DNA from 3 places in the Shewanella sp. Actino-trap-3 genome. Region 1 is predicted to be linked to each of the others. Evidence: predicted binding sites of a transcription regulator. Region 1 holds the regulator's gene; each other region holds the start of a gene.
What was found. Region 1 encodes FliA, which starts transcription of late flagellar genes. Its sites were predicted from a motif close to CTAAAGNTNNNNNNNNNNNNGCCGATA; they were not measured.
Positions count from the first base shown of each region.

Region 2: a site for FliA is predicted at 2,631-2,657, ahead of CXF80_RS04815 (VC2046/SO_2500 family protein). Genes of this name have one in related genera too.
Region 3: a site for FliA is predicted at 3,215-3,241, ahead of CXF80_RS17735 (DUF5610 domain-containing protein). Genes of this name have one in related genera too.

Region 1 is NZ_PJCE01000001.1:1,803,507-1,808,145, reverse strand. It holds gene flhF (flagellar biosynthesis protein FlhF) at 1-11, shown strand, start outside; gene CXF80_RS07670 (MinD/ParA family protein) at 16-897, shown strand; gene CXF80_RS07665 (RNA polymerase sigma factor FliA) at 890-1,609, shown strand; gene cheY (chemotaxis response regulator CheY) at 1,654-2,037, shown strand; gene CXF80_RS07655 (protein phosphatase CheZ) at 2,051-2,788, shown strand; gene CXF80_RS07650 (chemotaxis protein CheA) at 2,804-4,639, shown strand, end outside.
Region 2 is NZ_PJCE01000001.1:1,131,228-1,135,866, forward strand. It holds gene CXF80_RS04805 (sensor domain-containing phosphodiesterase) at 1-1,329, opposite strand, end outside; gene CXF80_RS04810 (DUF406 family protein) at 1,671-1,958, opposite strand; gene CXF80_RS04815 (VC2046/SO_2500 family protein) at 2,099-2,596, opposite strand; tRNA gene CXF80_RS04820 (tRNA-Tyr) at 2,722-2,806, shown strand; tRNA gene CXF80_RS04825 (tRNA-Tyr) at 2,874-2,958, shown strand; tRNA gene CXF80_RS04830 (tRNA-Tyr) at 2,989-3,073, shown strand; gene CXF80_RS04835 (PLP-dependent cysteine synthase family protein) at 3,575-4,636, shown strand.
Region 3 is NZ_PJCE01000001.1:4,074,318-4,078,956, reverse strand. It holds gene CXF80_RS17750 (ABC transporter permease) at 1-399, opposite strand, end outside; gene CXF80_RS17745 (extracellular solute-binding protein) at 530-1,537, opposite strand; gene CXF80_RS17740 (ferredoxin--NADP reductase) at 1,753-2,502, opposite strand; gene CXF80_RS17735 (DUF5610 domain-containing protein) at 2,547-3,179, opposite strand; gene CXF80_RS17730 (FMN-binding glutamate synthase family protein) at 3,590-4,639, shown strand, end outside.

The sequences.
Region 1 (4,639 bases):
CATTTGAGTAAAGTTATGACACGGGATCAAGCAAGTGGTTTACGTATGATGAATCAACCAAATAACGATAAAGTTAAAGTAATTGCCGTATCCGGTGGTAAAGGCGGAGTGGGCAAAACCAGTGTGTCAATTAATACCGCCGTTGCATTAGCTGAAAAAGGCAAACGCGTATTAGTACTTGATGCCGATTTAGGGTTAGCCAACGTCGATGTCATGCTGGGGATCCGCGCTGAGAAAAATTTATCTCATGTTTTGTCCGGTGATGCCGAATTAGATGACATCATTGTGCGCGGACCCAAAGGGATCGGTATTGTTCCTGCTACGTCAGGTTCTCAAGCGATGGTTGAATTGACGCAAGCACAACATGCCGGACTTATCCGTGCATTTAGTGAAATGCGTACTCAGTTCGATATTTTAATTGTTGATACTGCTGCCGGAATATCAGATATGGTGCTGAGTTTTTCTCGTGCATCACAGGATGTATTAATTGTTGTTTGCGACGAGCCGACATCGATTACCGATGCTTATGCACTGATTAAAATTTTAAGTCGCGAGCATGGTGTGTTCCACTTCAAAATTGTGGCAAATATGGTGCGTAGTTTACGAGAAGGTATGGAATTATTTGCAAAACTGAGTAAAGTGACCGATAGATTTTTAGATGTTGCTTTAGAGCTGGTTGCAACAATACCCTTTGATGAGAATTTACGTAAAGCGGTTCGTAAGCAAAAGTTAGTTGTTGAAGCGTATCCTAAATCTCCTTCAGCTATTGCTTACCATGGATTAGCCAATAAAGTTATGACCTGGCCGGTGCCACAACAGCCCGGCGGCCATTTAGAATTCTTTGTTGAACGTCTTGTACAACGTAAGCCGATACAAGAAGGAAGAACGGGTGAATAAAGCCGCAGCGTATACTCAGTTCGATAACAAAACATCTATTGTTGAACAGTATGCACCGCTGGTTAAAAGAATTGCTCATCATATGCTGGCAAGATTACCAGCATCGGTGCAACTCGATGACCTATTACAAGCTGGGATGATGGGGTTGCTTGAGGCCTCATCAAAATTTGATGATAGTAAAGGGGCCAAATTTGAAACCTTTGCTGGTATCCGAATTCGTGGTGCAATGATAGATGAAATTCGCCGAGGTGACTGGGTTCCACGCTCAGTTCATCGTAATAATCGTCGTGTAGCACAAGTGATTGATGAATTAGGGCAGAAGCTTGGACGTGATGCTCATGATACTGAAATTGCAGAAAAACTTGATATGTCGCTTGATGAATACCATCACATCTTAAATGATGTTTCTGTTGGTAAAATCATCGGTATAGAAGATCTTGGTGTTGCGCAAGATGTGTTAATCACAGACAACGAATCGCCAGATGAAACCTTTGACTCGCTTGCTGAAATTCAATTTCAATCTGCATTGGTTGAAGCAATTAAGACATTGCCAGAAAGAGATGCGTTAGTGCTGTCGTTATATTATGACGAAGCATTAAATTTAAAAGAAATTGGTGCAATCCTTGAAGTTAGCGAATCGCGAGTAAGCCAGATATTAAGTCAGGCAATGCTCAGGTTAAAAGCCAAACTCAAGCATTGGACACAAGAATAATAACTTATATAGAGCGAACGAGAGTCAGCTCACCGGAGGAAACCTTGGACAAGAATATGAAGATTCTTATTGTTGACGATTTTTCAACAATGAGGCGTATCATTAAGAACTTGTTGCGAGACTTGGGATACAATAATACTCAAGAAGCAGATGATGGCTCAACAGCCCTACCAATGTTACAAAAAGGCGATTTTGATTTTGTAGTAACAGACTGGAACATGCCTGGAATGCAAGGTATTGATTTACTTAGAGCCATTCGTGCTGATGATTCGTTAAAGCATTTACCTGTATTGATGGTAACCGCTGAAGCTAAGCGTGAACAAATTATTGCTGCAGCGCAAGCTGGTGTAAATGGTTATGTAGTAAAACCTTTCACCGCCGCTACGTTAAAAGAAAAGCTAGATAAAATCTTTGAACGACTCGCATAACCAAGGATTAGTCATGCAGGCATCAATATCGGGCTTGGTCACTCTTGAACAAGCCCAAGAACTTGTTGAATTACTTACCTCGGGTAATCAAGAAAAAGCTGATGATTACATCAGAGAGCTTGCCACGCCATTGCAGCGTGAGCTTTTTGAAGAAGTCGGTAAGTTAACTCGACAACTCCACAGTGCACTAAAAGATTTCCAAGTTGATAACCGTTTATCTGAATTAGCGAATACCGAAATACCGGATGCTAAAGAAAGGTTGAACTATGTTATCGATATGACAGAACAAGCTGCAAATAAAACCATGGATGCAGTTGAAGAATGTCTTCCTTTGGCCGATACCATCATTAGCAATATACAATCAGTGACGCCCATGTGGGATAAATTGATGCGTCGTGATATAGAATTGGGTGAATTTAAGTCACTTTGTCATGATGTTCAACAGTTTATGTCGCATAGCGAGCATGACTCTAATCGCCTTCGCGAGCTGTTAAATCAAATTTTAATGGCGCAAGACTTTCAAGATTTGACCGGTCAAATGATCCGTCGAGTGATTGATTTAGTTCGTGAAGTAGAAACTAATTTGGTTTCAATGCTAACAGTGTTTGGTGATAATGCTAGCGAATTATTGCCTACTATAAACGATAATAAAATAGAAGCAGAAGGTCCCATTATGCATGCTGAACGGCGTGAAGATGTGGTAACTGGTCAAGATGAAGTAGATGATCTGCTATCAAGTCTGGGTTTCTAATTAGGAGTCAATTTAATGTCTTTTGATGTTGATGAAGAGATACTCCAGGACTTTTTAATTGAAGCTGGTGAGATTTTAGAGCTTCTACAGGAGCAGCTCGTTACTCTTGAAAATAATCCTGATGACAGTGATTTACTTAATGCTATTTTCCGTGGATTTCACACCGTTAAAGGTGGGGCTGGTTTTTTAAGTCTGGGTCCAATGGTTGATGTTTGTCATGAAGCTGAAAATACCTTCGACCTTTTACGCACCCGCAAACGCGGCGTAAATTCAGAGTTAATGGATATTATTTTGCAAGCGGTTGATGCGATTAATACCATGTTTGCTCAAACTCAGCAGGGACAGCAACAAGACTCCGCTGATCCTGCGTTACTCGCTAAACTCAAATTATTAAGTTCAGGTGCGCCATTGCCTTCAGAAATGACGGCAGGAGAGCCAGAACCAATTGAAAATGTTGTTGAGTTTAACCAGCCTGAATCCATCGAAGAAATGAGTACGCCCTCAGCGCAAACATCCGGCTCAGGCAGTATTGATGAAATTGATGAGTCTGAATTTGAAGCTTTACTTGATGCTTTACATGGTACAGGCAAAAGTCCTGCTTCATCTAAAGCTTCTGATAGTAAAAAAGCCAATATCGATTCAACGTCTGCGGTAACCAATAGTAGTGACGACATTACTGATGATGAATTTGAAGCATTGTTAGATGAATTACATGGCTCAGGATCGTTTAAAGCTAAATCAGAAGCGGTAGTTTCAGCTACGCCAGCTACCCCGCCTGTTGCTGAACCTCTTGTTGATTCTGATGAATTCACTGACGATGAATTTGAACGTCTTTTAGATGAATTACACGGTAAAGGTACCGCGCCGGTAGTTAAACCACAATCAACTACCGCTGTAGAGTCCAATAAAGTGGTCGCTCCCCCAGTGGTAAAACCGACGGCAACGCCAGTTGTTAAGCCGGTAGCGGCATCTGCCCCGGCAGTTGCTCCTAAAGCGCCTTCTGTTCCGCAAGGTGAGACAACCGTTCGTGTTGATACCGCTCGATTAGACGACATCATGAATATGGTCGGTGAGTTGGTCTTAGTTCGTAACCGACTGGTTAGCTTAGGCATTAATCGTGAAGATGAGGAAATGTCTAAGGCTCTTGCTAACCTTGATTTAGTCACTGCTGATTTGCAAGGCGCAGTGATGAAGACCCGCATGCAGCCTATCAAGAAAGTGTTTGGCCGATTCCCTCGTGTTGTTCGAGATATGGCCCGCACCTTAAATAAAGAAATTAATTTAGTCATGATTGGTGAAGATACCGATCTTGATAAAAATTTAGTTGAGGCGTTAGCCGATCCTTTGGTCCACTTGGTGCGAAACTCAGTCGATCACGGTATCGAAATGCCGATTACTCGTGAAGCAAGTGGCAAATCTCGAACGGGCACGATTACCTTATCGGCTAGCCAAGAAGGTGACCACATCCTACTTAAAATTGAGGATGATGGCGCGGGAATGGACCCTGAGAAGCTAAAACAGATTGCGATAAGTCGTGGTGTGTTAGATGAAGATGCCGCCGCGAGAATGACCGATAACGAAGCTTATAACCTGATTTTTGCTCCAGGCTTTTCAACCAAAGTTGAAGTTTCAGATATTTCAGGCCGTGGAGTGGGTATGGATGTGGTGAAAACCCGCATCAACCAACTTAACGGTACGGTTTATATTGATTCGATGAAAGGTAAGGGCACCATACTTGAAATCAAAGTGCCATTAACCTTGGCGATTATGCCGACATTGATGATTGAAGTGTCCAATCAAGTCTTTGCACTGCCGTTAACGAGTGTGAATGAAATCTTTAATTTAGATATA
Region 2 (4,639 bases), 670 kb from region 1:
GTTGAACAAGCCGACTACTGACTTGATATCGACTACGGCAATGGCGGGTCTAGGTTCTACTTTTTCTCGATAAATGACTGATGAAGCGGCCAGATTCATGTAAAGCTGGCTGATCATTTGTTCGACATCCGTCTCCGGTAACATCGGCGGCAATAATACAGCAAATTCATCGCTACCTATTCTGGCGACATCAATAGCGTTGGAAGTCTCAGCAAAATATTGTAAACGTCTTGCCGTCTCAATTAATAAGGCATCACCTTGTTCATGGCCATGAGTATCGTTAAAACGCTTGAAGCCTAATAAATCAATAAGAATTAATGTACCTTCAGTAGCGCTATCCAGAATGGGGGTAAAATGGCTACGATTGTGTAGTCCTGTTAATGAACAATGCCATGCAAAACGCTCTAATTCGGCTTTGTGTAAATATTCTGCTGAATTATCATAACTAGCCACAAGCGCATAATGCTTACCCTGTTCCGTTACAAACGGCGTAATATGATAATTTATCCAATATTCACTACCGTCAATTCGCGCCAATTTAAGGTCACCTTTAACGATCTCACTATTACGTAATTTATTGATAATCTGGTCAAGCAGTTGTGGCGTATGCCTAAACACATCAAGGTTTGAAGCACTATGATGTTCAACCGAAGAACGGGGTAACCCGGTCATTTTTTCATGGGCACTGTTAACATACTCAATAATACGACTATCGGTATTCACCAGCATGACAACATGCTCTGATTGCTCGGTAGCATTTCGCAACATACAAATTTGTTCATTGCGATCATAGGTATAGCGCGTAGATAATGTTAATGCCAATTGATCAGCACATTGAATAGCAAACTGAATATCAGATTCTATCCAACGGGCCGCTTCACAGCTTTCCACCGACAAAATGCCCTCTATATGGCCATTTATTCGGATGGCAATATCAATGCTGGTGGCGATGTTGTGGTGTTGGTAGTACTCAGAAAATGTTTGAACTAAATTTATATGCGTGCTGTCGGTGGATAAAATATATCGATGGGAACGTAATTCGTTAAAATATTGAGGGTCAATGCTCATTTGTCTCAAATGAGATAAATGACTCAGTTTGTCGTTAACCTTGCTAGCGACTAAGGTATGCTCACAGATAAAATCGTCATCGTCAGCAAAGCCGTTATTATCGGTTTTATTTCTCAATGACCAAACAGATACAAATGACGCAGCGAAATATTCTCGCAGCTGTTGGCATACCAACTCTGCGGTTTTTTTGAAATCACCTTGTTGTTTAGCACTGGAATTTACAATTAATTCCAATAAGTGCTGTTGCTCTTTTCGATTCATTTACATTCCGAAAAAATGGCTTCATCACCCTAAATTTTTAACATTATTAACTCAATACACTTATTATTATTTTCTGATATTCACAGCGTGAGTCAACATATAACAGCAATGCACCGGGAGCGAAACTCGTGTTAAAGACATTTAGAATATTAAATTAGCATAAGCTACTATACCTTTGATTAAGTAAAGCAGATTACACCCGATACTCTAAAACAGCAATCCTTTGGTAATATATTGTTACGCTTAATTAGGATTGTTGACACACGATGCTCACTCCCATAAAAAGTGTTTAACAACAAACACGTAACACGTTTTTATTTTCATTACAAAGTGCCATAAATCTAAAGTTGATTTTCAAGTTGAAAAATCATCTTCTCCACGCTATAAGCGAAATCAAGCTTCAAAGCAATAGTGTTATCCTCATCAACAATTTCAGCTTTTGTATCAGTAAAACGTTGTTGTGCTATTTGCTGCATAGCTTGTGCTTGTAACAATGCATCGTCACCGACAAAACTAAGCATCAATAAAGTATCTTCTGCTTCAACGACGGCACCAATATCAACATAACTACCACATTCCGCACAGGTGTCATTGACATTACCTTGTTGCTGTTTAATTTTCTCAATCATTACTCACCCCATCAGTTTGTTTAACGTCGAACCACAAATATAACCCAGTTTTGGCTGAATTTTATTTGCCATGCTCACAATTACCAAAAATATTCACTCTATACTATTAAGAGTAACAGCACCGTATTACCCCTAAGCAGTTAAGCCAACTGTAATGATAAGGTATTTGAAATCTTACGTTGTGTATTGAGCTGATCCAGAAAATGCATCTCTTCTATTGGAGTATGTTGTTGGTAAGCATTAATGGCTTTATTTTTAGTTAGGTAATCACAGTTACTTAAGACTTCAACCATCGCATCTGGTTGAGAGCCTCTAATCACAAGCGCTTCGGGCGTTAATGCTTGTTGAAGTTGGAACTGCCTTGCCCCTTGCTGCTGAAACACAATAGCGTTATCGATAGTGTCCGGGTGGACTGATATATCATCAACCAGTAATTGCGCTGGCGGTACCGCAAACTGTCTTCGTAGCTTTTGCGTGCTCTCTATATCATTATCCAATTGAAATTGAGCCATATCAACGGCATCAACCGACAACATAGCCAATAGCAAACCAAATTCACCGCGACGATTATGTTCAATCGCGACGTTTAATCGGTTCCCTATTTGTAATTCATTGACTAATGTTGATTCAATTTGCATATAAAAACATCACTACTACTGCTCGATGCTAATTTATCGACCAAACAGTCATAAACTTTAGCAATATATTCAATTTTACACTTTACATATAAAAGGTTTCTGACTACTATGGCGGCCGCAATTGAGGAGGGGTTCCCGAGTGGCCAAAGGGATCAGACTGTAAATCTGACGGCTCAGCCTTCGAAGGTTCGAATCCTTCTCCCTCCACCATTTGCGATGTGGTAAAGCTGTAAAGAGTTAAAATGTAAAAAGAGAGTAAGAAAAAAAGAAAAAATGTGGAGGGGTTCCCGAGTGGCCAAAGGGATCAGACTGTAAATCTGACGGCTCAGCCTTCGAAGGTTCGAATCCTTCTCCCTCCACCATCTTTCTTTTATTCGTATCTATCTTGCTGTGGAGGGGTTCCCGAGTGGCCAAAGGGATCAGACTGTAAATCTGACGGCTCAGCCTTCGAAGGTTCGAATCCTTCTCCCTCCACCATTTTACATCTTGCTTTAATTCAACGCTGTTTTATTACTGTGTCCTATCGGTTATTTACCCCGTTAAAATATTTCCCTATCTGCGCTTTGTCGACCTCATCTAGACCAATTTATGTCATCCAAGTTATAGCCTATTTACGCCACTATTGTTGTACTCACTATCCGTTGTACTCACTATCCGTTGTACTCACTATCCGTTGTGCTAACTATCTGTTGTACTAACAATCCATTGTACTAACTATTTTTTTTACTAATTATCTGTTGTACTAACAATCTGTTGTGATAACTATTGTGTTATTTATTGTGGTAGTACTTGTACTAACTACTGGGTTACTTGTGCACTAATTGTTGTTCTAATTGTTGTGTGATTAGCTGATCTCAACAATATTGCCCTTCATCGCCGTTATTCAATAATAATTGTTTCCTTGTGTCGATAAACACTACTCTTAAGTTTGTATTTTAGTTATTATTTATTCCTTTTTGGAATAACGGGTGCAATTGCATGTCATCTACTTGGGTCAATCAGGCCATCGCAAAAATAGAAGCCGATTATCAACGTTCTGCAGATACGCATCTTATAAAATTAGATCTTCCACAACTTGATGGAATAGACATTTATTTAAAAGATGAGAGTACTCACCCCACTGGTAGCTTAAAACATCGCTTAGCTCGATCACTATTTCTGTATGCGCTCTGTAATGGCTGGATAAAAAAAGATACCCCGATTATTGAATCCTCCTCTGGCAGCACCGCCGTTTCGGAAGCCTATTTTGCAAGATTACTCGGATTACCTTTTATCGCAGTGATGCCAACTACTACCGCCAAGAAAAAAATCCAACAAATTGAATTCTATGGTGCTCAATGCCATTTTGTCGATAATGGCAGTCAAATGTATGCAGAATCAGAAAGGTTAGCCACTGAGTTAAAGGGTCATTATATGGACCAATTCACTTATGCTGAACGCGCAACAGATTGGCGGGGTAATAACAATATTGCTGACTCGATTTTTAATCAGATGGAGAGAGAACCTCATCCAATTCCAAGTTGGATTGTCATGAGCCCTGGTACTGGAGGTACAAGTGCCACCATTGGCCGCTACATTCGTTATCAACAACAACAAACACAACTGTGCGTCGTTGACCCAGAAAATTCAGTATTTTATGATTACTTTCACAGTGGTGATGCCACTCTGGTTAGTGATAAAAGCAGTAAAATTGAAGGCATTGGCCGACCTCGCGTTGAACCGTCTTTTATTGCTGGTGTGATTGATAGCATGATTAAAATCCCTGATGCCGCCTCAATCGCAACGATTCAGTGGTTAGAACAACTCATCGGGCGTAAAACCGGGGCGTCAACCGGCACAAACTTATACGGCGCATTGTTGCTGGCATCGCAGATGCGAAGTGCCGGTCAAACTGGCTCGATTGTGACCTTGATTTGTGATGCCGGAGAGCGTTATCTAGATACCTATTACAATCCACAATGGATTGAGGACAACATTGGTTGTTTTGAGCACTATCGAGAAAAACTGACCGCGTTTAATGACACAGGTTTACTGAGTTAACTA
Region 3 (4,639 bases), 2.3 Mb from region 1:
ATAATAATCATGAGGTGATTGCCATTCAAACCAGTCCCTTAGTGTACGTTGCACTGGGCCGGCATAGTCGAGCATGTCGGTATAAACATAAGCAACAATATAAGCTGGCATAGCCAATGGAAGCAGTAATAACCACTGAAAATATCGTCGAAAAGGAAAGTCACAGCGGGCAATTACCCATGCGGCAGGAATGGCTAATAGCACAGAGCCAAGTCCGACCAACAACATCAGTAATAAGCTATTGGCTATGTATGTCGGCAACACTGTATTAAACAAATGACTAAATACAGCTTCGTCAGGAAGAGTGGATTGCACTATTAAGGCAATCAGCGGCAATGTTAATATTACCGCGATAAAATAACCAGTAAGCGACCAGCTTCTGGTTAGGCCTAAAATCATAAATAATACCGAGTTAACTCAGCGCACCCAACTCATTTTATCGATACTGTTAACCGTAACAATAGTGCGCTAAAAAAGTTTACGTGCGCTTGGCTTAGAGGTTGATCGTCTATTAAGGTTCGAGCCTTAATTACAGGTCAAATTTCACTTCGTCGAGTAATTTAACTGCCGCTTCGTGGTATTCTGCCAACGTGTAAATCGGTAAGCTGTCGGCCTTAAAATCACCCCACGAGGCCACTAATTCAGACGGCGCCACATCAGCCTTTACCGGATATTCCATGTTCACTTCAGCATACATTTTTTGCGCGACATCTGAGGTAAGGAATTCCATTAATTTAATTGCATTGTCTTTATGAGGAGCATGTTTGGCTAATGCCATTCCTGATACGTTGACATGAGCGCCACGGTTCTGTTGATTAGGAAAATTAATGTCGACAGCTTGCGCCCAACTTTTTTGGTTTCTATCCATTAACATATTGCCGTAGTAATAGCTGTTACCGATAGCAATATCACACAAGCCTTCTTTAACGGCTAATACTTGATCACGATCATTACCTTGAGGCTTACGGGCTAAATTAGCTTTAACCCCTTGTAGCCAGGTTTTAGTTTTCGCTTTACCATCATGAGCGATCATCGAGGCCACTAATGCGACGTTATAAGGGTGTTTACCGCTGCGAGTACAAATTTTACCTTTGTATTGTGCTAAGGCTAAGTCCTCGTAATCAATATCAATTTTACCAGTACGATCTTTAGAAGAATATAAATTACGCACGCGCATAGTTAGTGCGAACCAATTGTGTTGTTGTGAGCGATATTGAGGCGGAATATTATGGTCAATAATGCTGCTTTGGACCGGAGAAACAAGATCTTTATCCACCAACTCCATCAAGCGAGAAAAGTCTGATGTCAGTATTACGTCAGCAGGAGATAAACGACCTTCACGCGCTATCCGTTCAGCAATGCCATCTTTAGCAAATACGACATTAACGTCGATACCACTTTGTTGGGTAAATTTTTCTACAATGGGCTCAATCAGGAAAGCTTGACGATAAGAATAAACCGTTAATGCCTCTGCTGCACTGACAGAAGAAGCCACACAAGCCAACCCTAATAATGCGACACTTTTTAGCAACTTCATTAATCAACGCTCCCTAACTGAAACAATATTGCGCCATCGTCGACGCGATTGATAATGGTTATCAATTGCAATAGGGTAAGTGATCATCTTAAAAGGAGCAAGTGCTGTTTCACTCGGGATAGTGAATTTTTAAGCGGGGGAAAGAATGCCCACACAAATCAGTAAACACTGATGAGGATCTACCATCACGGCATTAGTGTTTATGATTTATGATATTACCAATATTTTTCGACCGTTATTTGCCCAGGAGCACGTCGAAGATTTTTGGCTAATCCTTTATCTACTAGGGCTATTTGAGCGTCACTTATCATCCCTGGGTTACCACAGATCATCACTTGAGAATGTTCTGCATTAATCCCTAACCCCGCTTTTTGTTCAATTAATCCACTGCTAATGCCATCAGGAATGCGACACGATAACCCTTCAGGATAGTCTTCACGGGTCACAATCGGAATAAACACAAACTGCTGTGGATGTTGTTCAATAAACTGGTTAATGGTTGCTAAATAAGCTAAATCTTCAGCGAAACGGACACCATAAACTAATACGACTTTTTCAAAGCGTTGCCAAGGTTCTGCCGTTGCCAGCATAGAGATAAAAGGACCCACAGCGGTACCCGTAGCAAAGAACCATAAATGTTTGCCTTGCAATACGCCGTTAGGCACTTCATCTAAGGTCATAAATCCAGTCGCTTTGGGCGTCACTTCGATGGTGTCTCCCGGGTTTAATGCTTTTAGATCTGGAGATAATTGCCCATCCTCTACCGACACCGCCAGCACTTCGACATAATCCGTACCTGGAGAATTTACCAGTGAATACGCCCGCGCGACACGCTTTTCATCACGCATTTGGCTGAGCTTAATAAACTGACCTGCGATAAAAGGTTCGACATCGGCTTTGATGCGCAATGAGAATAATTTATCATTCCAATCAATGCGCTCAATTACCTTACCCGTTGTCCACATAGTCACTATCCTTATCGCTGAAAGCCTATCTTAATCATAAGAGACTAAGTAGCTTGAGTCACGCTTTGTGATCCATCTTTAGTCGACTTATCCTGTCTAAATTGCGCTAACCCTTGCTGTATCAGCTCATATGTTTTATCAACACCAGCAGCAATATCGCCCTCTAGTACTTTTAAACCAGACAAAATATCACTTGCCTCTTTAAAACCGTGATCGATTGCATCTCCAATTTTGAGCATAAAGCTGTCAACTTGTTCATCGAGCACCATAGATTGGTTTTGTTGTTGATGCACAGAGAAAAACGCTGTTGCAAAGCTAACAATACGATCAGCAGTTGCTTCTGGCGAGTAATCAACCCCACTCGCAAGGCTCTTTTGGACTGAGTTTTCTCCTCGCATTGGTGCAAGCTCTTCGTTAATGGCTTCAATCGCGGCGCGATAAAGTAATGCCATGGACTTGTCACCGGCAGCAATGCTCACTTCCTCTTGTGCTGCCAGAATGTTGTTATTCATTATTTGACGACTGAGTTGGCTCGCTGATATTTTGGTGGATAAGTTGACCGCTGAGCTAGCGTTATTGGAAGCGGCTTGAGTTGACGAAGTGGCGGCACGGGTTGAAGTGCTTTTACTTTCTAGTGCAGGGGTCGCATTAGTTGAAGCCGCATTGTTAACATCCATAATAATTTCTCATTTAGCATAATAGATAGCCTAAATATCGACCAAAAAATGAATCTCTGAAGTCATAATAGATAAATATAACGATTCATCTCATTCACCCCCTTACGATATTAATGGCGAACTAAAGGCCTATATTGCATAACGATAATGTAAAGGATAGCCCAAATAACAGCGTTAATGTGTACATTAGCAATACCCGCTAAATTGAAAAAGTAAGCTTCAACGCATCACAATCGCATCAATTAATGCCTTACTACTGCAAAAGAAAACCGTTTGATAACGAGGTCAAAAGTGTAACGATATAGTTACCTCGTATTGGTTATTGCTAATATGGCTAGTTAATAAGATTAATTTTATCATTATCACCCATACTGAGTCTCTCACACTGAATTTTAATTAAGGACAAAAATATGCTGCAACAACATTGGTTTATGTGGGGAATAGATATTTTTTCTGGTCTTTTATTAATGTTATTCTGGTTCTTGCTCATTGCGGTAATTTACATGTTTATCGCTGATAAACTGCAAACTAAACAAGCCATTCGGCATAACTACCCTGTCATCGGCCGTTTTAGGTATATTCTAGAAAAACAAGGCGAGTTTTTTAGACAATACTTTTTTGCCCAAGACCGCGAAGAGCTGCCATTTAATCGCGCCGAACGCAGTTGGGTATATCGCGCCGCTAAAAATGTTGACCGCACCATTGCGTTTGGTTCTACTCAGATCTTAGATAAACCGGGGGCAGTAATGTTCATGAACTCAGCATTCCCCATCAATGATCATGACACCCATAAAACCATCGCTGTCACCATTGGCCCCGATTGTAATCACCCTTACATAACCGAGAAAATTTGCCATATATCAGCAATGAGCTTTGGGGCATTATCTCGCCCAGCGATTACAGCACTATCCCATGGCGCAGCAAAAGCAGGCTGTTGGCTCAATACTGGCGAGGGAGGATTAAGCCCTTACCATCTAAAAGGTCATTGTGATTTAGTATTTCAAATAGGCACAGCTAAATACGGTGTCCGTAATGCTCAAGGCCATTTAGACGCACAAAAACTCACCGAAATTGCAGCGCATCCTGAAGTCAAAATGTTTGAAATTAAGTTAAGCCAAGGTGCTAAGCCCGGTAAAGGTGGTATTTTACCCGCCATAAAAGTGACTGAAGAAATTGCCATTATTCGCGGGATCCCAGCGGGACAAGACTCAATTAGCCCCAATGGACACATTGAATTAAACAACGTAGCTGACATTGTCGATATGATAAATCAGGTAAGAGATATTACCGGCAAACCAACAGGAATTAAGGCTGTGTTAGGCGATATGTCTTGGGTAACCGAATTCCTGGATGAAATTGAGCGCCGTGGTATTGAGCATGCACCAGACTTTTTTACCTTAGACAGTTCCGATGGCGGTACAGGCGCAGCGCCACAAGCTCTGATGGATAATGTGGGCTTA